Regions from separate parts of the Proteocatella sp. QWL-06 genome, predicted to be linked through region 1. Evidence: predicted binding sites of a transcription regulator. Region 1 holds the regulator's gene; the other holds the start of a gene.

Evidence for each region. Region 1 encodes HrcA, which represses chaperone genes, less so after heat shock. Its sites were predicted from a motif close to TTAGCACTCNNNNNNNNNGAGTGCTAA; they were not measured.
Region 2: a site for HrcA is predicted at 3,474-3,500, ahead of AC4PGZ_RS03395 (co-chaperone GroES). Genes of this name have one in related genera too.

The regions. Positions count from the first base shown of each region.
Region 1 covers NZ_CM178755.1:955,470-967,172, forward strand. Annotated here, with positions in the region: gene feoB (ferrous iron transport protein B) at 1-1,045, shown strand, start outside; gene AC4PGZ_RS04605 (hypothetical protein) at 1,056-1,232, shown strand; gene AC4PGZ_RS04610 (DUF3783 domain-containing protein) at 1,290-1,673, shown strand; gene AC4PGZ_RS04615 (RluA family pseudouridine synthase) at 1,683-2,597, shown strand; gene pyrR (bifunctional pyr operon transcriptional regulator/uracil phosphoribosyltransferase PyrR) at 2,617-3,141, shown strand; tRNA gene AC4PGZ_RS04625 (tRNA-Val) at 3,247-3,322, shown strand; tRNA gene AC4PGZ_RS04630 (tRNA-Tyr) at 3,339-3,423, shown strand; tRNA gene AC4PGZ_RS04635 (tRNA-Gly) at 3,456-3,529, shown strand; tRNA gene AC4PGZ_RS04640 (tRNA-Gly) at 3,550-3,623, shown strand; gene hrcA (heat-inducible transcriptional repressor HrcA) at 3,787-4,845, shown strand; gene grpE (nucleotide exchange factor GrpE) at 4,859-5,473, shown strand; gene dnaK (molecular chaperone DnaK) at 5,558-7,387, shown strand; gene dnaJ (molecular chaperone DnaJ) at 7,450-8,676, shown strand; gene AC4PGZ_RS04665 (NAD(P)/FAD-dependent oxidoreductase) at 8,820-9,980, shown strand; gene AC4PGZ_RS04670 (class I SAM-dependent methyltransferase) at 9,993-10,862, shown strand; gene AC4PGZ_RS04675 (RluA family pseudouridine synthase) at 10,863-11,546, shown strand; gene pap (polyphosphate:AMP phosphotransferase) at 11,632-11,703, shown strand, end outside.
Region 2 covers NZ_CM178755.1:700,415-712,117, reverse strand. Annotated here, with positions in the region: gene glyA (serine hydroxymethyltransferase) at 86-1,315, opposite strand; gene groL (chaperonin GroEL) at 1,511-3,133, opposite strand; gene AC4PGZ_RS03395 (co-chaperone GroES) at 3,154-3,438, opposite strand; gene AC4PGZ_RS03390 (flavodoxin family protein) at 3,562-4,617, opposite strand; gene AC4PGZ_RS03385 (lactate/malate family dehydrogenase) at 4,619-5,899, opposite strand; gene AC4PGZ_RS03380 (cytidyltransferase) at 5,911-10,797, opposite strand; gene AC4PGZ_RS03375 (indolepyruvate oxidoreductase subunit beta) at 10,922-11,491, opposite strand; gene iorA (indolepyruvate ferredoxin oxidoreductase subunit alpha) at 11,493-11,703, opposite strand, start outside.

The sequences.
Region 1 (11,703 bases):
GTTTCTTGAGTCGGTGCTGTTAGCCATAGGAGCTCAGAGCTGGCTTATAGCACTTGTAATAGATGGGATACTTTCGGGAGTCGGAGGAGTGCTTGTATTCATTCCTAACGTGGCATGTCTGTTCCTCATGATATCACTGATGGAAGACACAGGTTACATGGCAAGGGTCGCATTCATAATGGACAGGGCAATGAGAAACATAGGACTCAGCGGAAAGGCGTTCATACCGCTCGTGCTGGGGATTGGCTGCAACGTTCCTGCGATAATGAGTACCAGGACGCTTGAAAATGAAAAGGACAGGCTGACATCTATCCTTATAAATCCTTTTGTTTCATGCTCGGCGAGGCTGCCTGTATATACGCTTTTTGCAGCGGCGTTTTTCCCGGGAAGAGAGAAATATATTGTTTTCTCGCTTTATGCTCTGGGTATATTAGTGGCAATTGCGGTTGGACTCGTTTTCAAGAAGACGCTTTTCAAGGCTGACGAGACTCCTTTCATAATGGAGCTTCCGCAGTACAGATTTCCTTCACCAAAGAATCTGTTCCTTCACATATGGGACAGGGTAAAGGGCTTCATTATCAAGGCCGGAACCCTTATATTCGGGGCTTCTGTGGTCCTCTGGTTCATGCTTAATTACAATTTCTCAGGTCCGTCCGAGATAAACAGCAGCATAGGTGCTTCGATAGGAAAAATGATTGCTCCTTTATTCGCACCTCTTGGATTTGGAAGCTATCAGGCTTCACTCTCGCTTCTTACGGGAGTTCTTGCAAAAGAAGTCGTAATAGCGAACATGGCAATAATATATGGAATAGGTGAGACTGCAGGCGAGTTTGCAGCGGCTCTGTCGTCGACATTCACTCCGATTTCAGCATATGCTTTCATGATATTTGTCCTTCTTTATACTCCTTGCGTATCGGTTATAGGAGTAATAAGAAGAGAGACCAATTCAATCAAATGGACTGTTTTTTCAGTTTTATATCAGTTTGGTATAGCCTGGTTCGTGTCAATGGCGTTTTATCAGATTGCAAGCCTGCTATTGGGCTAAAGGAGAAAATATGTTATCATATATTATCGGATTTATTATTGTCGCTTCAGGGATTTATATCCTTGTCAGATCGGTCAAGAGAGAAGTGAGCGACGGCTGCTATGCCTGCCCTTCCAGAGACAAATGCGAGATCAGGAAACGCAGTGGATCATGCTCTGCGGACTGTGACCTGAAGGATAAACAGTAGATTACGGAGAATGCCTTTTACCGGGCATTCTTCTTGTACGTGAAAAGGAGAAGATATATGAAGAAGATTTTGCTTTATGGGATTGATCAGCAGAGAATAATCACTATTTCAGGTATTGCCTCGGAGCTGAGTGATGAGCTTCATGTTGTAAAAAATCAGGAACTCTCAGAAAAAGTTATCGATATACTCGAAAAGGAAGCTCACCCGCATTTTACAGAGGAGCCAGTTCGCAATCTTGAGCTCTGCATGTTTGCAGGATTTGACAGAGAGGGAATATTCACATTCATAGAGGAACTCAGAAAGACCGGAATAAGAAGACCTGTTTTTGCTACCGTGACTGCTAACAATCTTGAATGGAATTTTGAAAAAGTTCTCGTTGATGTAAATCAGGAGCATATTGAGATGCAGAAGATGAACTCATCTGAAACTAAGAACGATTAAGGAGAATCTGTGGAAAAAAGCATATTTTATGTAAATGAAGAAGACTCCGGCGCGAGGCTGGATCAGTATCTTGCATCCGAAGTCAGCACGAGCAGCAGGTCTTTTATACAGAAGAACATAAAGGACGGAAATGTAAAGGTAAATGACAAAGTCAGAAAGCCGAGCTATCTGGTTCAGGAGGATGATGTTGTGGTCATGGAGCTTTCGGAGCCTGTTGAGCTTGACATTATAGCTGAGGATATACCTCTTGATATAATTTATGAGGACGAGGATGTCATAGTCATAAACAAGGGAAAGGATATGGTAGTGCATCCTGCTCCCGGAAACTATACAGGGACTCTTGTGAATGCGCTCCTTTTTCACTGCCGGGATAATCTGTCTACCATAAACGGAATCAGAAGACCGGGAATAGTCCATCGAATTGACAAGAACACTACGGGGATACTTGTAGTAGCAAAAAATGACAGAGCGCACAATTCGCTTTCAGCTCAGTTCAAGGATCATAGCATAACAAGGGAGTACAGCATGATAGTGCTTGGAAACCCAAAGGAGGACTCTTATACGGTGGATGCGCCTATAGGAAGAAATCCTAAGGACAGGCTCAAGATGGCGGTTGTCGAGGGTGGAAGGCGCGCAGTAACTCATTTTAAGGTCGAAAAGAGATATAACGGGCACAGCCTTCTGAAGGCTACACTTGAAACCGGAAGGACGCATCAGATAAGAGTACATTCGCTTTACAAGGGGTACCCTCTTCTTGGAGATGATCTCTATTATGGAGGAAGCTTCCGGTTTAAGACTCAGGGGCCGGTGCTTCATGCAGGAAGGCTCGGATTCATTCATCCTTCAAGTGGTGAATATGTAGAATTCAACTCAGAGCTTCCGAAGTATTTTTCTGATATACTGTCAAAACTGACAGAAATATAGCTGGTAAAGGAGATTCATAATGAAGGCATTAATAATGGACGAAAAAGATATATTCAGGGCAGTCACCAGAATCAGCCATGAAATTATCGAAAAGAACAAGGGAACAGAGAATATTGTTGTCGTAGGCGTAAAGACAAGAGGGATAGCGCTCGCTCAGATGATATCAGGAAAGATAAACGAGATTGAAGGCACACAGCTCAGCACGGGTGAGCTTGATGTCACAAACTACAGGGACGACCTTGAACAGAAGAAGATAAACACAGTAAGCGAAGGAAACAATCTTTCTTTCGGAATTGACGACAAGGTGGTAATACTCGTAGACGATGTGCTCTATACAGGCAGAACTGTGAGATCTGCACTGAATGCGCTAATGGAGATAGGAAGGCCAAAATCCATACAGCTTGCAGTTCTGATAGACAGAGGGCACAGAGAGCTTCCTGTAAGAGCTGATTTTGTAGGCAAGAACGTACCTACCTCAAGAGAAGAAAGCGTCAAGGTAAGCCTCAAGCCTTTTGACCCGAAAAACTCAGTCGCTATATTTTAAAAATAGAAATATGAAATTTTTTGTTGACAACTGACGGTTAGTTTGGTATTATAATAAACGTGGTAAGGACATACCTTACTTTAATAATTACTTGATTGTTTGTACGGGATCATAGCTCAGCTGGGAGAGCACCTGCCTTACAAGCAGGGGGTCACAGGTTCGAGCCCTGTTGGTCCCACCAAATTACAATCATGCATGGTGGAGTTCCCGAGTGGCCAAAGGGGGCAGACTGTAAATCTGTTAGCAACGCTTTCAGTGGTTCGAATCCACTCTCCACCACCATAAAATTACTGGCATGAAACAATAATCAACCTGCGGGTGTAGCTCAGTGGTAGAGCCCCGGCCTTCCAAGCCGGTTGCGAGGGTTCGATCCCCTTCACCCGCTCCAGTACATAACCTAACTAACCTGCGGGTGTAGCTCAGTGGTAGAGCCCCGGCCTTCCAAGCCGGTTGCGAGGGTTCGATCCCCTTCACCCGCTCCAGTTGATCAATATCAGGCTTCTTACATACCAAGATATGTTAAGAAGTTTTTTTGTTGCAAAAATTTAAAATATTATTGACACAGCAGGCAAATAGTTATATTATATGTATAGAGTTAGCACTCGTGGTGATAGAGTGCTAACAAAGATAGAGTGAGGTGACAAAATGGCTTCATTAATCAATCTCAGTGACAGAAAAAAAAGAATACTGAAATTCATAATAAAGGAATATATAGACACAGCTGAGCCAGTTGGTTCAAGAACCATATCAAAGAACAAGGACCTTGGAGTCAGCGCCGCAACCATAAGAAACGAGATGTCTGACCTCGAAGAGCTGGGCCTGCTTATGCAGCCGCATACTTCTGCAGGGAGGATTCCTTCGCCTGAGGCATATGAACTTTATGTACAGAACCTTCTGTTTGAGGATCAGTCCTTTGAGAAGAGAGAAAGCAACATGAAGATTCTTGAGGACATGAATTTCTTTGACAATATAACTCAGATAAATTCTCTGATAGAGCAGTCGCTTAACATGCTTACCAAGGTAACTAATTACACTGCATTTGCAGTCTCAAAAAGAAATACAGAGGCGATATATATAAAGCATGTCTCGCTTGTGAAGATAAATGAAAGACAGGTAGTCATAGTTACGGTTCTTGACAATGGAGAGGTAAAAAGCTGTACGGCAAATCTCAGCACAGAGGTTGGGGACGACACGGTAAAGCTCATAGGCTCGATGATAAACGACAACCTTGTAGGAAAGAATGTTGCCGGAGTTGACATTGATCTTCTTGACTTCATAAGAAGGAAGCTGGATGTATATTCGGCGGTATTTGATGATATCGCTATGAACCTCAGCAGCGCCTTCATAACTGAGAATAATGTCGAGCTGGCGCTTGACGGAGCTACAAACATGCTCGACTATCCTGAGTTTCATGATATTGAAAGAGCAAAGTCGTTCATGGATTTTCTCAGCAGCAAGGATGAGGTAAAGCGAATACTGGATAATGAGGGCATAAAGAAAGATGACATAAATATAATTTTAGGAAACGAAGACATGGGATCTGTAGTCAAGGACTGTGCAATTATTACTGCGAATTTCCACTACAAAGGATCTGTGATAGGAAAGATAGGACTGATAGCTCCAAAAAGGATGGACTATGACAAGGCTTACTCGGTCATAAGCTATATTCAGTCAAAGATAAATTCGATAATAAATGACTCGTAGAAAGGGAAGGGAAATGGACAAGAAGGACAAAAACACGGTTGAAGAGGATCTGAGACAGGAAGCAAAGTCTGCCGCTCAGGAAGAAAATGCTGAAAATGTTGCTGAAGAAACTTCGGCACCCTCAGGAAAAGAATCAGACATGGGTGAAAAAATACTGAATTTTGCAAAGTCAAAAGCAAAGAAGGATAAATCATCGGCTGAGCTTGAAGAGGCGAAAAAGCAGATTGAGGAGCTCAAGGCTACGGCTCAGAGGACTCAGGCGGATTTCATGAACTTCAAGAGAAGGACTGAAAAAGAGAAAGAAGACATATCGGCTTTTGCAAACGAAAAGATAATCGTTGAGCTGCTGGCGATAATGGACAATTTCGACAGAGCGCTTTCAAGCTCTGAGGACAGAGAATCATCCGTATACAAGGGCGTTGAGATGATAAAGAAGCAGGTAGAGGATGTACTTGCAAGAAACTGCGTAGAGGAAATACCTACAGACGGCACATTCGATCCGAATATGCACCACGCTGTAATGCAGGATGAAGGAGAAACTCCGGATCAGATACTAGAGGTATTCCAGAAGGGATACAAGCTCAAGGAAAAGGTCATAAGACCTGCAATGGTAAAGGTATCGAGATAAATCGCTAAATATTTCTGTAGAGATATGGAAATTTGAATAAAACAAATTTTATTTAATGAATAAAAAATTCAGGAGGAACAAAAAATGGGAAAAGTAATAGGAATTGACCTTGGAACAACCAACTCATGTGTTGCTGTATTAGAAGGTGGAGAGCCAGTCGTAATATCAAATAGAGAAGGATTCAGGACTACACCTTCGGTAGTTGCGTTTTCAAAGGATGGCGAGAGAATAGTAGGAGAGCCGGCAAAGAGACAGTCAGTTACAAACCCTGACAGGACAATAAGCTCTATAAAAAGAGAGATGGGAACTGATCACCATGTTGAGATAGACGGAAAAAAATACACTCCTCAGGATATTTCTGCAATAATCCTTCAGAAGCTTAAGGCTGACGCTGAGAGCTATCTTGGAGAGAAGGTTACAGATGCAGTTATAACTGTACCGGCATACTTCACTGATGCTCAGAGACAGGCAACAAAGGACGCCGGAAGAATCGCAGGACTTGACGTTAAGAGAATAATAAACGAGCCTACGGCTGCTTCTATAGCATATGGATTCGACAAAGATGGCAAAGAAGAAAAAATACTTGTTTTTGACCTTGGTGGCGGTACATTTGACGTATCTATCCTCGAGCTTGGAGACGGAGCATTCGAAGTACTTTCAACAAGCGGAAACAACAGACTTGGCGGAGACGACTTCGACGATATACTTGTAGATTATATGGCTTCTGAATTCAAAAAGCAGGAGGGTGTTGACCTTAAGGCTGACAAGATGAGCCTTCAGAGACTTAAAGATGCTGCTGAAAAAGCTAAAAAAGAGCTTTCTTCAACACTTTCAACAAATATCAACCTTCCGTTCATCACTGCTACTGCTGAAGGTCCAAAACACCTTAACATGGATCTCACAAGAGCAAAATTTGATGAGCTTACAAGAAGACTTGTTGATGCTACAATGGAGCCGACTAAAAAGGCTCTTGCAGATGCAAAGCTTTCAACAAGCGAAATAGATAAGGTAATCCTTGTTGGTGGATCAACAAGAATACCTGCAGTACAGGAAGCTGTAAAGAACTTCACAGGAAAAGATCCGCACAAGGGAATCAACCCTGATGAGTGTGTTGCTCTGGGAGCAGCTATCCAGGCCGGAGTTCTGACTGGTGAAGTAAAAGATCTTCTGCTTCTTGATGTTACGCCACTTTCACTTGGAATCGAGACACTTGGTGGAGTATCTACACCGATAATCAACAGAAATACTACAATACCAACCAAGAAATCTCAGGTATTCTCTACGGCAGCTGACAACCAGACAGCGGTTGACATCCATGTACTTCAGGGAGAAAGATCAATGGCAGCTGACAACGTGACTCTTGGAAGATTCCAGCTTACAAACATTCCAGCGGCGCCAAGAGGAATTCCACAGATCGAAGTTACGTTTGATATAGATGCCAACGGTATAGTTCACGTTATGGCAAAAGACCTTGGAACAGGCAAGGAGCAGTCAATAACTATCACTTCATCTACAAATCTTTCTGAAGAGGAAATAAACAAGAAGGTCAAGGAAGCTGAGCTTCATGCTGAAGAAGACAGAAAGAAGAAAGACAGAATGGAAGCTCTTAACCAGGCAGAATCAACAATCTATCAGACAGAGAAGACTCTCGAAGAGGTTGGAGACAAAGCTTCACAGGAAGAAAAGGATGCTGTGAATTCAGCAGTAAGCGATCTTAAAGCTGTAATCGCTAACGAAAACGCGTCTGGTGATGAAATAAGAAAAGCAATTGATGAAGTAATGAATAAATTCCATGTTATTTCTCAGAAAATGTATGAGCAGGCTCAGGCAGCTCAGGGAGCAGAAGGCGCAGAGCCTGGGGCAGAAGAGCCTAAGCAGGATAATGTGGTTGATGCGGAGATTGTGGAAGAATAATAAGAATATGACGGCAGGCTTGCGGATATCTCCGCAGGCTTTTGCCTTGAAGAGGTGATACGGTGGCAAAAAAAGATTATTACGAAGTTCTCGGTGTTTCAAAAGATGCAGATGAGAAAGAGATAAAGAAGGCTTTCAGGAAAAAAGCTATGGAATTCCATCCGGACCGAAATCCTGATAACAAAGAGGCAGAAGCGAAATTCAAGGAAGTAAATGAAGCATATGAGCACATTTCCGATCCTCAGAAGAGAGCAGCCTATGACAGGTTTGGGCATGCAGCATTTGAACAGGGCGGACCTGGAGCAGGAGCAGGCGGCTTTGGGGGAGGATTTGGAGGCTTCGGAGGTTTCGAGGATATCTTTGAAGGTATATTTGGAGGTGGATTCGGCGCCACGGGGAGCAGACAGAGAAGGAATGGACCTCAAAAGGGAGAAGATATACGCTACAGGATGAATATCACTTTTGAAGAGGCAGCATTTGGCGTAGAAAAAGAAATAAACATTACAAGAGAAGAGGAATGCTCTGAGTGTCATGGATCAGGTGCAAAGCAGGGTACATCTGCAAAGACATGTCCTGTATGCCACGGAAGCGGACAGGTTCAAAAACAGGTGAGAACTCCGTTTGGTACTATGATGAGCTCCAGTGTGTGCGGAAACTGTAACGGAACTGGTGAAGTCATCGATGAAAAGTGTACAAAGTGCAGAGGAAGAAAGACTGAAACCGTAAAGGTCAAGAAAGCTGTCAAGATACCGGCCGGCATAGACGACGGATCTACTCTGAGAATAGCAGGCGAAGGTCAGCCGGGAAGCAAGGGAGGCCCTCGAGGAGATGTATACCTTACTATAAACGTTCTTCCCCACAAGCTTTTTGAAAGAGATGGAAACAACGTATGGCTGGAGATACCGATTTCATTTACTCAGGCAGCGCTGGGAGCTGAGATTGAAGTGCCTACGCTTGATGGAAAGGTGAAGTACAAGGTTTCAGAAGGAACTCAGACCGGAACGATATTCAGGATAAAGAATAAGGGTATCCCTTATATAAGCAATCCTGACAAACGTGGAGACCAGATGGTAAGAGTTACAGTCGAGACTCCTAAAAACCTTACTCAGAGACAGAGGCAGATACTTGAAGAATTTGCGGAAGCTATCGGTGAGAAAAAGAGCCCGGAGGCAGCAGACGGCAAATCTGAAAAAAAGCCTGAAGTAAAAACCGAGAGCAAGAAAGAGGAGAATTCGGGAAAAAAGGAAAAATCTTTCTTTAAGAAGATGAAGGACTCTCTGAAAGACTGAAGGACACTCGTTGCTGATTTTTAGCAGTTTATCATGAGGATGAGAATATATTTTTATTCACATCCTCTTTTTTTTATTGCCTAACTTCTCTTGATGAGTGGCTGTCATTGTGTTATCATTTAAAATAAAAAGGAGGGCCAGATATGAAGATTTTGATATTAGGAAGCAGCGCAGGTGCAATCTCATGTGCGGATACTTTAAGAAAGAATGATTCAGATATTCAGATTACTGTGGCAGGAAAGGAAGAGATACTGCCATATTACAGGCCTCAGCTTTCACATATGCTGGGTGAAGGCAAAATCGACAGCCGTTTTTATCTAAAGCCAGAAAATTATTATAAAGACAATAACATTGAGCTCCTTCAGGGAAAAGAGGCTGTCAGGATAGACAGGGATGCAAAAAAGGTTGAATTCAGCTCAGGAGAAAGCATAGATTATGATAAACTCGTAATTGCGGTAGGCAGCAGGAATTTCGTGCCGCCGGTTGAAGGCTCAGATATTACTGGGGTATTCAATCTCAAGTTTTATGAGGACATGGAAAAAATAAACGGCTATATGGCAGACAAAAGCACGGTTACCATAATCGGAGGAGGGCTTCTTGGAATAGAGGCTGCGTGGACTCTTAAAAAAACCGGAAAAAATGTAAATGTGCTTGAATTCGGAGACAGGCTCATGGCCAGACAGCTCAGCGAAAAAGCGAGCCAGATAGTACAGGATGAACTGAGCAGCGAAGGAATAAATGTGTTTACGCAAAAAAGCACAAAGTGTATAATAGGTAATGAAAAAGTAGAGAAGATAATACTTGAGTCGGGAGAAGAGATTCCTACGGACATGCTGATGTTTTCTGTGGGAGTGAGACCTGAGACAGGGCTTGCGACAGGCGCAGGCATTGAAACCGACAGAGGAATAGTTGTTAATGAAAACATGAGGACCTCTGATGAAGACATATATGCCGTAGGTGACTGTGCACAGGTAAACGGAATCTGTCTTGGAATATGGCCTCTGGCTATGCAGACTGGAAAGATTGCGGCGCTTGACATACTCGGAAAAGAAGCCAGATTCAGCATGAATCCGCCTGCTGTAATCCTCAAAGCCCTGAATACGGGAGTTTATTCTGCAGGCGACATATATGACAGAGATGATCATATAGAAGAGCAGGATGGCAGCAACTACAGATTCTTTACCTTCAAAGATAACATACTGACAGGAGCGAATCTGATTGGAGATACAAAGCTCTCATCAAAGATTTTTTCAATGCTTACAAACAAGACAACCAGAGAGCAGTTTCTGGAAATTATCAAATAAGGAAGGCAATTAATGTTAATAATAGCAAACAACTGGAAAGACTATAAGATACTTGATGCGGGAGAGGGCGAAAAGCTCGAAGTCTGGAAGGACGTAGTCCTTCGAAGACCGGATCCTCAGATAATCTGGAAAACAGACAAGAACCAGAAAATATGGAAGGAGGTCCATGCTCACTATCACAGAAGCACTCAGGGCGGAGGACAGTGGGAGAACAAAAAGAAATATCCTGAAAAATGGATAGTTAAATACAAGGACCTCTCGTTCTATATAAAACCCACAGGCTTCAAGCATACCGGACTGTTTCCTGAGCAGGCTGCAAACTGGGACTGGATGACTGAAAAAATAAGCAGTGCCGGCCGTCCGGTTAAGGTGCTTAACCTCTTTGCCTACACAGGCGGAGCTACATGTGCAGCTTCAAAGGCAGGCGCAGCTGAGGTGTGCCATGTGGACGCATCAAAGGGAATGGTAGCCTGGGCAAAGGAGAATGCCGAAATAAGCGGGCTCAAGGAAAACAGGATAAGATTTCTTGTTGATGATGTTTTCAAGTTTGTTGAAAAGGAAATCCGAAGAGGAAACAGATACGATGCGGTAATAATGGATCCTCCTTCTTATGGCAGAGGACCAAAGGGAGAAATATGGAAGCTCGAAGATGAGCTGCCAAAGCTGCTTGAGCTTACTTCAAAGGTCCTTGTAGATGATCCGCTCTTCGTACTGGTAAATTCATATACAACTGGTTTTTCTCATATATCGCTCAGCAACATGATGAAAATCGTATTTAAAAAATTTGATGCTTCATTTTCTTCCGGTGAGATAGGACTGCCGATAGGAAATGGCGATTTGATTCTGCCGTGCGGAATATATGCAAGAATGGAGAATAAGTAGATGTTAAATGTAGTATATGAGGATAATCATATAATAGTAGTGGAAAAACCCTTCAACATGCCTACCCAGGAGGACGAGTCAAAGGACAGAGACCTTCTTACGGAAGTAAAGGATTACGTAAAGGTAAAATACGACAAGCCGGGAGAGGTATATATTGGTCTTGTACACAGGCTGGACAGAGTTGCGGGTGGACTTATGGTATTTGCAAGGACCTCAAAGGCGGCATCGAGGCTTTCTGAGCAGATAAGAAACAGAGAGTTTCACAAGGAGTATGTCACCGTTGTCGAAGGCCAGATAAAATCTGAAAAATCTCAGCTTGTTGACTATCTTAAGAAGGATAAGGACACAAACACTGTACAGGTAGTAAATAAAAATGTAAAAGATGCAAAGGAAGCCATACTGAAATATGAGATGATAGAATCCAAGGACAACCTGACACTGATTTCAGTAGATCTTCTTACCGGAAGGCCTCATCAGATAAGAGTACAGTTTTCAAGCAGAAAAAACCCTATTTGGGGAGACGGAAAATACGGATCATCCTACAAGAGCAGAAAGGGCATAGCACTCTGGTCGAGAAAGATAGAATTCATGCATCCGACAAAGAAGACGAAAATGACTTTTATGCTGGAGCCGCCTCTTGTAGAGCCGTGGGATAAATTCAAGGTCAACAGGAAGATGGATTAATTTAACATTGTTTTTTGTGATATTTAAGGTGATTAGAACATTTTTATTAGTTTAATCACCTTTTTTACATAAAGGGGGAGTATTCGTGCTGGAAAAAACAGATCTCAGGCTTTCTGTTACAAAGGAAGAATACGAAGGAAGGATTGAGGGCCTTAGA
Region 2 (11,703 bases), 260 kb from region 1:
TTAATTGTAAAGAAAAACACCCCCGTAGAGGTGTTTCTCAAAAAATTAATTTTATTTTGATTTTTTATTTATAAATTGATTTTTTTTAGCTGTATATTGGATACTTGTCTGTAAGCTCCACAACGATTTTTGCAGCTTCTTCTATCTTTCTGTGAGTGAGCACAAGGTCTATTACCTCTGCTATGGTAATCATGTCTTCTTCCTTCATCCCTCTTGTAGTTACTGCAGCAGTACCTATCCTTACTCCACTTGTCTTGAAGAAGTTCTGTGGATCGAACGGGATGGAGTTCTTGTTGACTGTAATGTGAGCCTCGTCAAGGAGAGTCTCTGCTTCTTTTCCAGTCATATCTCTGTTTATTAGATTTATCATTAAAAGGTGGTTGTCCGTTCCGCCTGCTACGAGCTTGAAGCCCCTTGCCATGAGCTCATCTGCAAGTTTTTTACAGTTTTTTACTACCTGAGCCTGGTACTCCTTGAATTCAGGCTGAAGCGCCTCATAAAAACTCACTGCCTTTGCGGCTATTATATGCTCAAGCGGTCCACCCTGTATTCCAGGGAAAATCGCCTTGTCTATCATAGGTCCATACTCAGCCTTGCAGAGAATAGCTCCTCCTCTTGGTCCTCTGAGAGTCTTGTGAGTCGTAGTAGTTACTACGTCTGCATATGGCACTGGGTTCTGATGGAGTCCAGCTGCTACAAGCCCTGCTATGTGAGCCATGTCTACCATGAACAGCGCGCCGATTTCTTTTGCTATCTCACCGATACGCTTGAAATCGATCTCTCTTGAATATGCGCTCGCGCCTGCAACTATCATCTTTGGCTTTTCTGCAAGTGCTATTTCTCTTAGTTTTTCATAATCTATCTGCTCAGTTTCCTTATCCACTCCATATGCTATGAAGTTGAAATATTTTCCTGAGATATTTACTGGTGATCCATGTGTAAGGTGGCCGCCCTGTGAAAGGTCCATTCCAAGCACCTTGTCTCCGTACTCAAGCAGTGCGAAGTAAACTCCCATATTTGCCTGTGAGCCTGAGTGTGGCTGAACGTTTGCATATTCTGCTCCAAAAAGCTCTTTAAGTCTTTCGATGGCAAGATTTTCTACTTCATCTATGTGCACGCAGCCTCCGTAATATCTCTTTCCCGGATATCCTTCTGCATACTTGTTTGTAAAATAGCTTCCCATAGCTTCCATAACCGCTTTTGATACTATGTTTTCCGAAGCGATCAGCTCTATATTTCTCTGCTGCCTGAGAAGCTCTCTTTCGAGTATTTCATTTACTTGCGGGTCCTGTTTAATTAAATTTTCAAAATTCATATACACCCTCCTGTTTAAGATGAAATTGATAACATAACTGCTAAGTCCATCTTAACAGAATAATTAGATTTTTTCAAGGATTCTTGAAACTAATTGAGGACAAAACATGTTAAAAAAAGAAGCCTGATGAAAGCAGATTGTGCTTTCAAAAGACTTCTTTATATTATTATTATTTATTCGACGTTTGACATTGAATTACATCATTCCGCCCATTCCGCCGCCCATTGGCATCATTGGCTCGTTTGATTTAATGTCTACTACTGCGGCTTCTGTTGTAAGGAATGTTCCTGCAACTGATGCGGCATTTTGAAGTGCTGATCTTGTAACCTTTGTAGGGTCGATTATTCCAGCTTCGATCATGTTTACATATTTCTCGTTAAGGGCATCGAATCCCATTCCTTTTCCTGCCTTCTTAACGTTTTCTACGATTACTGCGCCTTCAAGTCCTGCATTTATCGCGATCTGCTTAAGAGGCTCCTGAAGTGCTTTTACGATTATTCTTGCTCCAATTTTTTCTTCTCCGGCAAGCTCATCTACTACTTTTTCAACGTCTGCAAGTATGTTTACAAGGGCTGAGCCTCCTCCTGAAACTATACCTTCTTCAACTGCTGCTCTTGTGGCATTGAGCGCGTCTTCCATTCTGAGCTTTCTTTCCTTGAGTTCTGTCTCTGTAGCTGCTCCGACTTCGATTACTGCTACTCCGCCCGAAAGCTTTGCAAGTCTCTCCTGAAGCTTTTCTCTGTCAAAGTCTGAAGTAGTCTCTTCCATCTGTCTCTTGATGAGAGACACTCTGTCTTCGATGGCTTTTTTGTCTCCTGCTCCATTTACGATCACTGTGTTCTCTTTTGTTATTTTGATGCTTGATGCTCTTCCCAGCATTGAAAGCTCTGCTTCCTTGAGATCAAGCCCTACTTCTTCTGATATTACCTGTCCGCCAGTAAGAACTGCGATGTCCTCGAGCATTGCCTTTCTTCTGTCTCCGAATCCAGGTGCCTTAACCGCAACTACCTCAAATGTTCCTCTGAGCTTGTTGACTACAAGCGTTGCAAGAGCTTCACTCTCTACGTCTTCTGCTATTATGAGAAGCTTTCTTCCCTGCTGAACGATCTGCTCTAGCACTGGAAGTATTTCCTGTATGTTGTTTATCTTCTTGTCTGTGATAAGGATCAGCGGCTCCTGAAGGTTTGCTTCCATTTTTTCCATGTCTGTTGCCATGTATGATGAAAGGTATCCTCTGTCAAACTGCATTCCTTCTACTACCTCAAGCGTAGTGTTCATTGATTTTGATTCTTCTATAGTGATTACTCCGTCCTTGCCGACTTTTTCCATGGCATCGGCGATGAGCTTTCCTACTTCTTCATCTCCAGCTGAGATTGCTGCTACCTGTGATATGGAGTCCTTGCTCTCGATTGTCCTTGAATCGTCTTTAAGGGCTCTTACAGCTGCCTCTACTGCCTTGTTGATACCTTTTCTCAGAAGTACAGGATTTGAGCCTGCTGCTACGTTTCTGAGGCCTTCTCTGATTATTGCCTGTGCAAGCACTGTAGCTGTAGTAGTTCCGTCTCCGGCTACGTCGTTTGTCTTTGTAGCTACTTCCTTTACTATCTGAGCTCCCATATTCTCGAATGCATCTTCAAGCTCGATTTCCTTGGCTATTGTAACTCCGTCGTTTGTTATCAGCGGTGTTCCGAATTTTTTATCGAGTATTACGTTTCTTCCTTTTGGTCCAAGTGTTACCTTTACTGTGTCAGCAAGCTTGTTGACACCGATTTCCAGTGATTTTCTTGCGTCTTCTGAGTATTTGATTTCTTTTGCCATGATACGATTCCTCCAATTATTTATTCTACTATTCCTAAAATGTCATTTTGTCTTACTATTATATATTCTTCTCCATCCAGCTTTACCTCTGTTCCGGCATATTTTGAGAAGATAACTCTGTCTCCGGCTTTTACTTCCATCTTGATCTCTTTGCCATCCACCATTCCACCTGGTCCAACTTCGATTACTTCAGCCATCTGAGGTTGCTCTTTTGCACTACCTGTAAGAATGATGCCGCTCTTTGTTTTTTCTTCAGCTTCTACCATTTTAATTACAACTCTGTCTGCTAAAGGTTTGATTTTCATATTTTCCTCCTAAATTACCAATGAAATAGTCTCTGTTAGCACTCTATCACAAAGAGTGCTAACAGGTATACATATATATTAAAACTTTTTTGATTTTTTTTCAATACCTTTTTTACAATTTTTTTATTTTTTGCCGCATATCCTCTCTGCGAAATCCTTTGCCCTTGACTCAATGTCCTCTACTTCGAATATGCTGCCTCTGTCATTTGCTATCGCTGAAACTGTGAAATCCGGGGGAAGCTGAAATGTCTTGTTCATATTGAGCGCCCTGATTAGCTGTGTAGCTATGGCTTCTGTTCCTGAGCTGCCTGAAACTATTACTGCGTAGAGCTTTTTGTCATAGAATTTCATATGCCTGAATATCGCCGTAAGCCGGTTTACCATCGCTGCAAGGTTTGCTCCGAGAGCGTCGTTGTAGTTTGGACACAGCATGACAAGTATATCTGCCTGTATTATCTCCGGGTAAACCTCCTCGACCATTATTCCGCCATAGTAGCAGCTCTTCTGCTTGGCAAAATGCTTGCATATGGTGTAGCTGCAGCCTTCGCAGTCCTTTACCTCTCCGTTTGGGATGTATATCTCTCTTATGTCTGCTGATTCTGGAAGGTGCTGCTTTACCATATTCCAGAGATAGAGCGTATTTGAACCTTCTTCGCTGGCATGCACCGCAAGTATTCTTGGTTCTGATATGCATCCGCCTGATACCTCAAAGGATCTCAGGCGGCGCGCAAGGTCTGCAGTTTCACTCAGGCAGCTTTCTTCAAGAGTGCATCCGCTTCGCTTTACTGAACTGATGTAGTTTCTGAGGCCATGCGGGGCTTCGACCATGGGTCTTCCCGGAAAGCTCATTCCCATTGAATTCAGCCTGAAAACAAGCATGCTTGCCGCGGTTTTGGTATAAATCTCTTCTTTTGAATGTATCAGAACAGCTCCTGATGTATCTGAGAGCTGATTCCCGGCTGCGCTTTTGTATATGCGGTGGAGCACCTTCTCTGTGTCGAGGTTTATTCCAAGTTCTTCGAGCTGCACTGCAAAAAGAAATTTCTTTCCTTTCAGGTCCCCTGCCTGCGAAAAATCCGTTCTTATGACTTTGTCAAACTCACTCGTGAATTCGTCTGTCATCTTTTCCAGAAACTGTGAAGGGTTTCCCAGAGTGCATAGATAGATTGTTTCTTCCATATCATCTTCCCATATTCTTCAGGCTTGTGTGTGTTTCCTTTATCTTTTCAAAAAGCTCGTCGCTCAGGACATTTCTTTCTATCTCAAGTCCGTTTTGCGTGTATCTGTTCTTGATTCCAAAAAACGCATTGTCTATGAACACGCAGCTGTAATGATACTTGCCGCGGATCCTCGAAAGTATTGCTATGGCTCCTGATGAGAGCGCAGGTGCTATATATGGCTTGAATCCAAGCTCCCTTACCATAAGATTGCATTTTACAGTCTTTTCTGTGAGCAGCTCTGATTTTTCTCTGTTGTAGTTAACGATGCTGTCTGCTATTACCAGCCCGTTTCCGTGAGGACCGAATGCCCTTCCTTCTTCGCTGAAGTACTGGATGTTTTTTTCCATGCCTGCGAAATATTTTGCCCTGGCATACATGACGCCAAGCCCGAATCCCTCGATCTGCTCCGGCAGAAGTCCGCTGTAATCGAAGGCGTCCATGTCGTTTTTGTTGCTGATGTCATATACCGCCTTGCACAGAAGGTCTACCGGATCTGAAACGACCGCAAACACGCCTTTGAAGCTTTTCTCTCTGGCCATCTTCGCATATCTTGATATTATCTCGCGATTCGACTCATACTGTATCATCCTGACATCCCTTACCTCCTCACCGACTGCAGGAACCTTTGCCGATGCGCAGAATATGAACATGTCGCAGTCCATCAGATTTTCTCTTTTTACTGACTTCACTACTGGATATCCTCTGCTCAGAAGGCTGTCCTCTTCGATTGAGCATATCTGGTTCATCTCCATCTCATATCGCTTTACCACGTTCTCACGGTTTGAGAATATCCCTATCTCGGATATGACATCTCCTCCAAGCAGCTTGAGACCGATAAGCAGGTTTGAGCCTACGTCTCCAAGCCCGGCTATATTTACTCTCCATTTTCTGTCCAGAGGTTTTTCAAGAAAAAGCTTTCTGAGCGGATGAGCTATGTTGAGGTACTGCACTCTTCCCTGTGATATCATATCTCTTATCCACTGCGGAAGCTCAGCTGCCCGCTCTGACATGCCTTCTTTTTTTCTTATTATCTCGATGTCATCCCCATCTTCAAATATCATTTCCGGATCGGTTATTGCATAGCTGACTCTTTTTCCTGCATCAGTCCTGTGAAGATAATAAAGCTTTTTAGAGCTGTCTTTTTCAAGCCCCTCTTTTATTTCAGCCTCATCTGCCTCTTCAAATCTGACTTCCCTGTCAAAGCTGAATGCATAATTTCCTTCTTTTGTGTAGTAATACATGTTAACCTCCATTATCTGTAAATAATATTTTTAAGTCTTTTCAGTTTTTCGAGATCATTCCTCAGGTATTCTGACGGTTTGAGATCAAGGTCATAGTCAATGCATTTTCCCTGGTCTGGCTTTCTTGGCTTCTGGAATACCTCTCCTATCTTTTTGAGATTGAAGCTGCTCTCGTTTATATGCTGATACTCTGATTCTATTGTTTCAAATATCCTTATCGCATTTTTTATGCAGGTTTCCGAAAGCGTATATATGTTCTCCGGGTCGGTATTTCTTACGAATCCCGGGGATGCATATGGAAGTATGAAGTTTATCGAAGGAAGTATATATTCGTCAGAGCTTCCTTCTCTGTATACATAATCTCCTCCCATGAATGGATACAGCGAGTTCTCGTTGAACCAGTTCTTGAGGTTTGGAAGGAAATAGATGTATTCCACGTCTCTTTCCTGTATGTCCATAAGCTCCTTTCCCTGTCCCGAAAGTATCGCCACTACGATCTGCTTTATCTCTATGTCAGCCTCCCGAAAAAGAGGATCGAGCGCTTTTATCCTGTGACCCTTATGGAGGATATCATCAATCAGTATGACCGGCTTTCTGAATGAGGACAGGACCTTGATCTGGTTTCTTATGTCCATATAGTTTGGGAATTCCCTGAAATCGAAGTCCATAAGAGAAGGCGTGAATGTCTTTTCCGTATGGAGCGATTTTGTAACGGTGTTTGGAACGAGGGCTCCGTTGAGAGTCGCTCCGTAAGGAACGCACATGTTTTTTCCAAGCTGCCTTGGGACTTTTATGTCATAGCCTACCTCGTTTATATCGCAGACTTTTTTTATGAGCTTTCCATAGGTGACGCTCCTGTCAAATGACAGCACGAGCTCTCCTCTGTAGAGCCTTGCGAGCGCTCTCTGGAGATTTTCTCTCGTCCTGTATATTTCCTTCTTTATCCTGGAATTGCTCCTGAAAGGCTCCTTGAGCATGCTCCTGAGATCCAGATTGAGTACAATAGGCTTTGCCATGTTTACACACTGCACCGTATTTTGAATATCCGCGCCTTCTATATATTCAAATCCCTGAAGCTCGAATATTTTGCGACATTCCTGCTGATTAACCGGTATGAAGTTTTTGAATATGCAGTAGGTGTAGTCTTTTTCAAGCGCAATAGCAAGGGTTTCAGTCAGGAGTATCTGGTATATGTTGTTGATGGATGAGCTCTCGTTTACGCACATGCCGTTTATATATGATATTCTTCCGAGCGAATTCTGCCTTATATAGTCACTTATCTTCTTGTCTCTGAACTCAGAGTAATACTGGGTGCTCCTCAGCCAGCTGCTCGTCGTGAAGCCGAGTATGTCATCATTTTTCTCGTCCCTGATGACTACTGCCCTGAGGTTTTCATATCCTGAAAGCGAGGCTGCTATTTCAGATATCTGTTCATCGCTCATGGTGCCTTTATCTAAACAGCTCTCAATCAGAGTTTTTATCTTCTGCTGCGAGCAGTCATCGATAACCTCTGTCCTGAGGGTCATGTTGGAGAAATAACGCTTGAACATCGGCTCTTTCCTGTAGAGGGCATAGCGATATATGAACTTCTGCGCGAGAGGGTCTATAAGCTCGGATATGTCCTGCTCTTCATCTATGCTGTCTCTTATCTGAGTGGAGCTTATGTCCTCATACTGAGGCGGAAGACTCAGTATCTCCACATTCCCCTTTATCATCTCTGTTTTCTTGCTGAGAAGCAGGAGTTCCTCTTCTTCACTGAGGCCTCCAGAATTTCTCCTGTGAAATATTATATGGTCATATTTAAGGATTTCATGATTTTCATCTGAGCTGTAGCTGCTTGCATTGAGGATGACGTCACTTCCCACTACAATGCTCACCTTTTTGGGCTCGAATATGCTGCTCAGATTTCTCAGGTTTTCTTCATTTGAAAGATTTACCTGAACGTCCTCAGGAAGCAGGTATATGTTTGGCTCTTCAGCTACAGATACCTTTATTATATTTCTTCTTATATTGTTCGGCTGGGTCTTCTTTGACCATGAAAATTCGTCCACGGCAAGGAATACGTCATATCCCATGTCCCTTATGGCTCTTGCTATCTCCTTGTGCCCAAGCGAGAATGGATCGAATGTTCCCGGGAAAAAAGCTATACTTCTCTCGTTTCCGCGCTTCATCTCCCCGTAGAGGAATTCATAGTCTGATATGAATCTGTATATGGAGTTAAGCGATGCGGCGTTTCGGATGTAGAGATCCCTTCTCTCATTCCTGTTTTTGAGCATATTGAGTATCTTCTTGTCTACGAGGCGGTATACCTTGTATTTCTGCCCAAGCGTAAGGTTTTTCGAAGAGAATATGTTTCCTGCGATAATCTTGAGCGCCTCATGGCTAAGGTACCTGTCAAAGCTGTAGAGACCTACGAGAAGTATTCCTACCATCTTTTCAAGGCGCCTGCTGTATCTTGCGGGGTCCGCATCAAGCTCATATCCGTTCGAGATATAGCTCTCTATCGCGTATCCTGCTGCAACGAGTATCAGCCATGCCACCTGCACGCTGGCAGTCTTTACCTTGTAGTAGAAGTCCTCGAGTATCTCGTCAAATTCTCCCGGCTCCTGATATATCATTATCTTTCCTATATATTCAGGGATGTATTTGGTGAACTGAAGGTCCTGCATCTCAAGGGCTCTTATGAGCTCTATGCAGGCCTCATTTTTTTCCTGGCGCTCGAGCAGATGAAATATCGAGAGCATGGCTTTTCCCGAATGATTCCTGACGCTCTCTGCAGAGCTTACCTTGAGCAGATTGCAGAAATGCATTACTGTCTGAAGGTTGTTGGTTGTCCTTCCTGTAAGCGTGAGATCCACAAGCAGGTCTATGTTTGATTTCTTCTCTATCCAGCTCGTGGCGCTCTTGAGATTTCTGAGATATATGTCTGATATCTCCTCTTTTGTCATTTCGTCCGCTTCAAATATATGGCAGGTTTTTTTCGCACTTATGCCGCTTTTTTCGCATATATAGCTTACGAGCCTGTATTTTATGAAGTCCACCGTCTTGTTGCCGCTCTTTTGCGTGTTTTTTATTACAAAATCTGCGAGGTCCTGATAGCACTCAGACTTTCTGTCAAGATTTCTGAGCACCACATGAATGCTCTTGGTTATGGACATGTTTATGTCTGCAGACTCGGAGCTGTACATCTGCTTCATGAATGACACGAGCGTATGCGGGGTCTTGAGTTTTTTAACCGGGATATACTTTATAAGCTGTGAAAGCATTGCCATAGCAGGCTGAGTGAGTGAGCTCCCCGGCTCCATGGCTTTTCTGTATATTTTTTCGAGCACATCATAGTATTCCTGGGTCTTGTCTGAGCCATTTTCAAATATGCTCGATACAAAATTTCTGGTATTTATCTCAAGCCAGCGCTTCTGCTTTTCGGTGAGCTTGTGGTCCTTGTATATGAAATATTCGATATATTTTTCAAAGAGGCTTATAGCCTTTATTTCCTGGATATCATATGTGACGTCCTGCGGAATCTCTTTTCTGTATTCCTGATCGAAATTCGCGATCAGAAGCCCTATTATCTTTGCCGCCTGATTTCTTACGTCTTCTTCCTTGTAGAGGAGCAGCTCCTTGAGCATGTTCATTATGAAAGTCTTCTGCAGCTGGCTCGTATATATATAGTATTCTTCAAAGGTGCTGAGGTATTCTCTGAGTTTTTTCCAGTTTTTTTCGCCGCTCAGATCAACAAGCATCTCATTGAAGGATTTTGCCGCGGAGAACCTGTTGAGTATGTTTATATTGTACTCTATGGCCTTGTATTTGAAGCTCTCTGCTATCCTGCTGCCATATGCGAGGCTCAGGTCCGGCCTTGCCACCTGCTTGTTTCTCTGAGCCTGCTCAAAGCCTTCGTTTGTAAGCGTTGTATCTATGCAGTTTTCGATCATGAAGTTTTTGAAATCCCTGAGCTTTGCGTATACTTTTCTGTATCTGCGCTCCTTGGCTTCGTCCACATTGTCCAGCTTGTCGAGGATTACCTGAAAGGATTCCGAAAGTGGATATATGTACATGGAGCCGTTTCTGTTTTTTACCCTGAAGTCTGAATATATGAGGACAAGGCATTCTGCAGGAAGGTTTTCAAGCTCGAGATCCCAGGTAGAGTGATTGGCAGCAACGTTTGCGATGTATGGCATGTTTCTTTCCCTGAACCAGATATCCGTGTAATAGTAGTGAAGATATGGAACCCGCTTCTCCTCATTCTTTCGGCATCCGAATTTGCCTATGTCGTGCCCTGCGGCGGCGGCAATTACTGTTGCCACATCGACAGGAAGCCCTGCTTCTCTGAGCTGCCTGGCCGTATATGCCGCTACGTTGCTGACTCCTGATATATGGTCAAGCGTGGAGTAGCCTTTTATCTCCTGATTGAGCTTCATCATCTCGTATATATATTCTTCTTCATAGTGCTTTATGAATCTGTGATATTCATGGTTTTTTTCCAGCGCTGAGGCTTCCTGCTCCGTCAGGAGCTCTATGGGATTTTTTATGTAGAACTCATCCGAGCCGGTTTCTTTTTCCAGTTTAAGCCACTGCCTGTAAAACTCAAGAAATATTCTCACTTCCCGGTTTTTTTCATCTGAAAGCTCTGTATTTATGGATTTTGGGAAGGAAAGTGAAAGTACATATTCGTATGCATATTCAACAAAGCTGTGGCTGTCATCGCAGTTTGTGTATCTCCTGACTGCGGCTGCAAGCTTTTGGGCTCTGAAATCCTTTCTGGCTATGAGCTTTCGCAGACCCGCTCTGAGCGCATCATCGCTTTCTGGATCAGCGCCGTCGATGTGTCCTGAGACTGCGCTGAGATATTTCTGGACTGCGATATCGATGTCTGCCGTGCTGCTTTTGGGATTCATAATAATTCACTTCCTCTCTTTTTCTTCCGCTGTTCTTATAATTCAATTTTAGCACATGCATAATGTAAATAAAAGCAAAAAGAAAGATGATTCCAGTTACGGACCCATCTTTCCTGTTATTTAGCTATACTAATGTTTTTCCAAGCTCAAGAGCCTTGATGTTTATTTCAACGAATGCAGGTTTAACGTTTTCCCTGATTATATTATCCCAGTTTATGTGCTCAAGCTGCATTGATTTTATTATGGTACCAAGAAGTATAATATTCATAACCTTTGAATTTCCAAGCTCTTCAGCCTTCTGTGATGCATCCACCACTATCGTCCTTACCTTTGACTCGAGTGTTTCGATGACATTGCCCGGATAATCGAATTTGCCTGAAAGTATAGGCATGGATTCTATCTCGAAGTTGTTCACTACAACGAGTCCTGATGGTTTTAGATATTCAAGGGCTCTGATTGCCTCCATCTTTTCAAATGCCACTATTACATCTGCTGTTCCAAGCTCTATTACAGGAGACTCTACTCTGTCTCCGTATCTTACCTGTGATGAAACGTTTCCGCCTCTCTGAGACATTCCGTGGATCTCGCTCATCTTAACGTCATAGCCTTCCTGCATGAGGCCTGTAGTGAGAAGCTTGCTTGCAAGTATTGTACCTTGTCCTCCGACTCCAACAAGTAGTATATTCTTTGTCATATTATTTACCTGCCTTTCCTATAGCCTGTTTTGGACATACCTGTACACATACTCCACATCCTACGCACTGATCTTTGTTGATTGTGGATTTCTTTGTTTCCTTGTTGAAGGATATTGCCGGACATCCAGTCTTTATGCACATTCTGCAGCCTATGCACTTGTCATGGTCTATCTCGCACTTCTCAGTGAATGCTCCTGCGAATTCTTTTTTG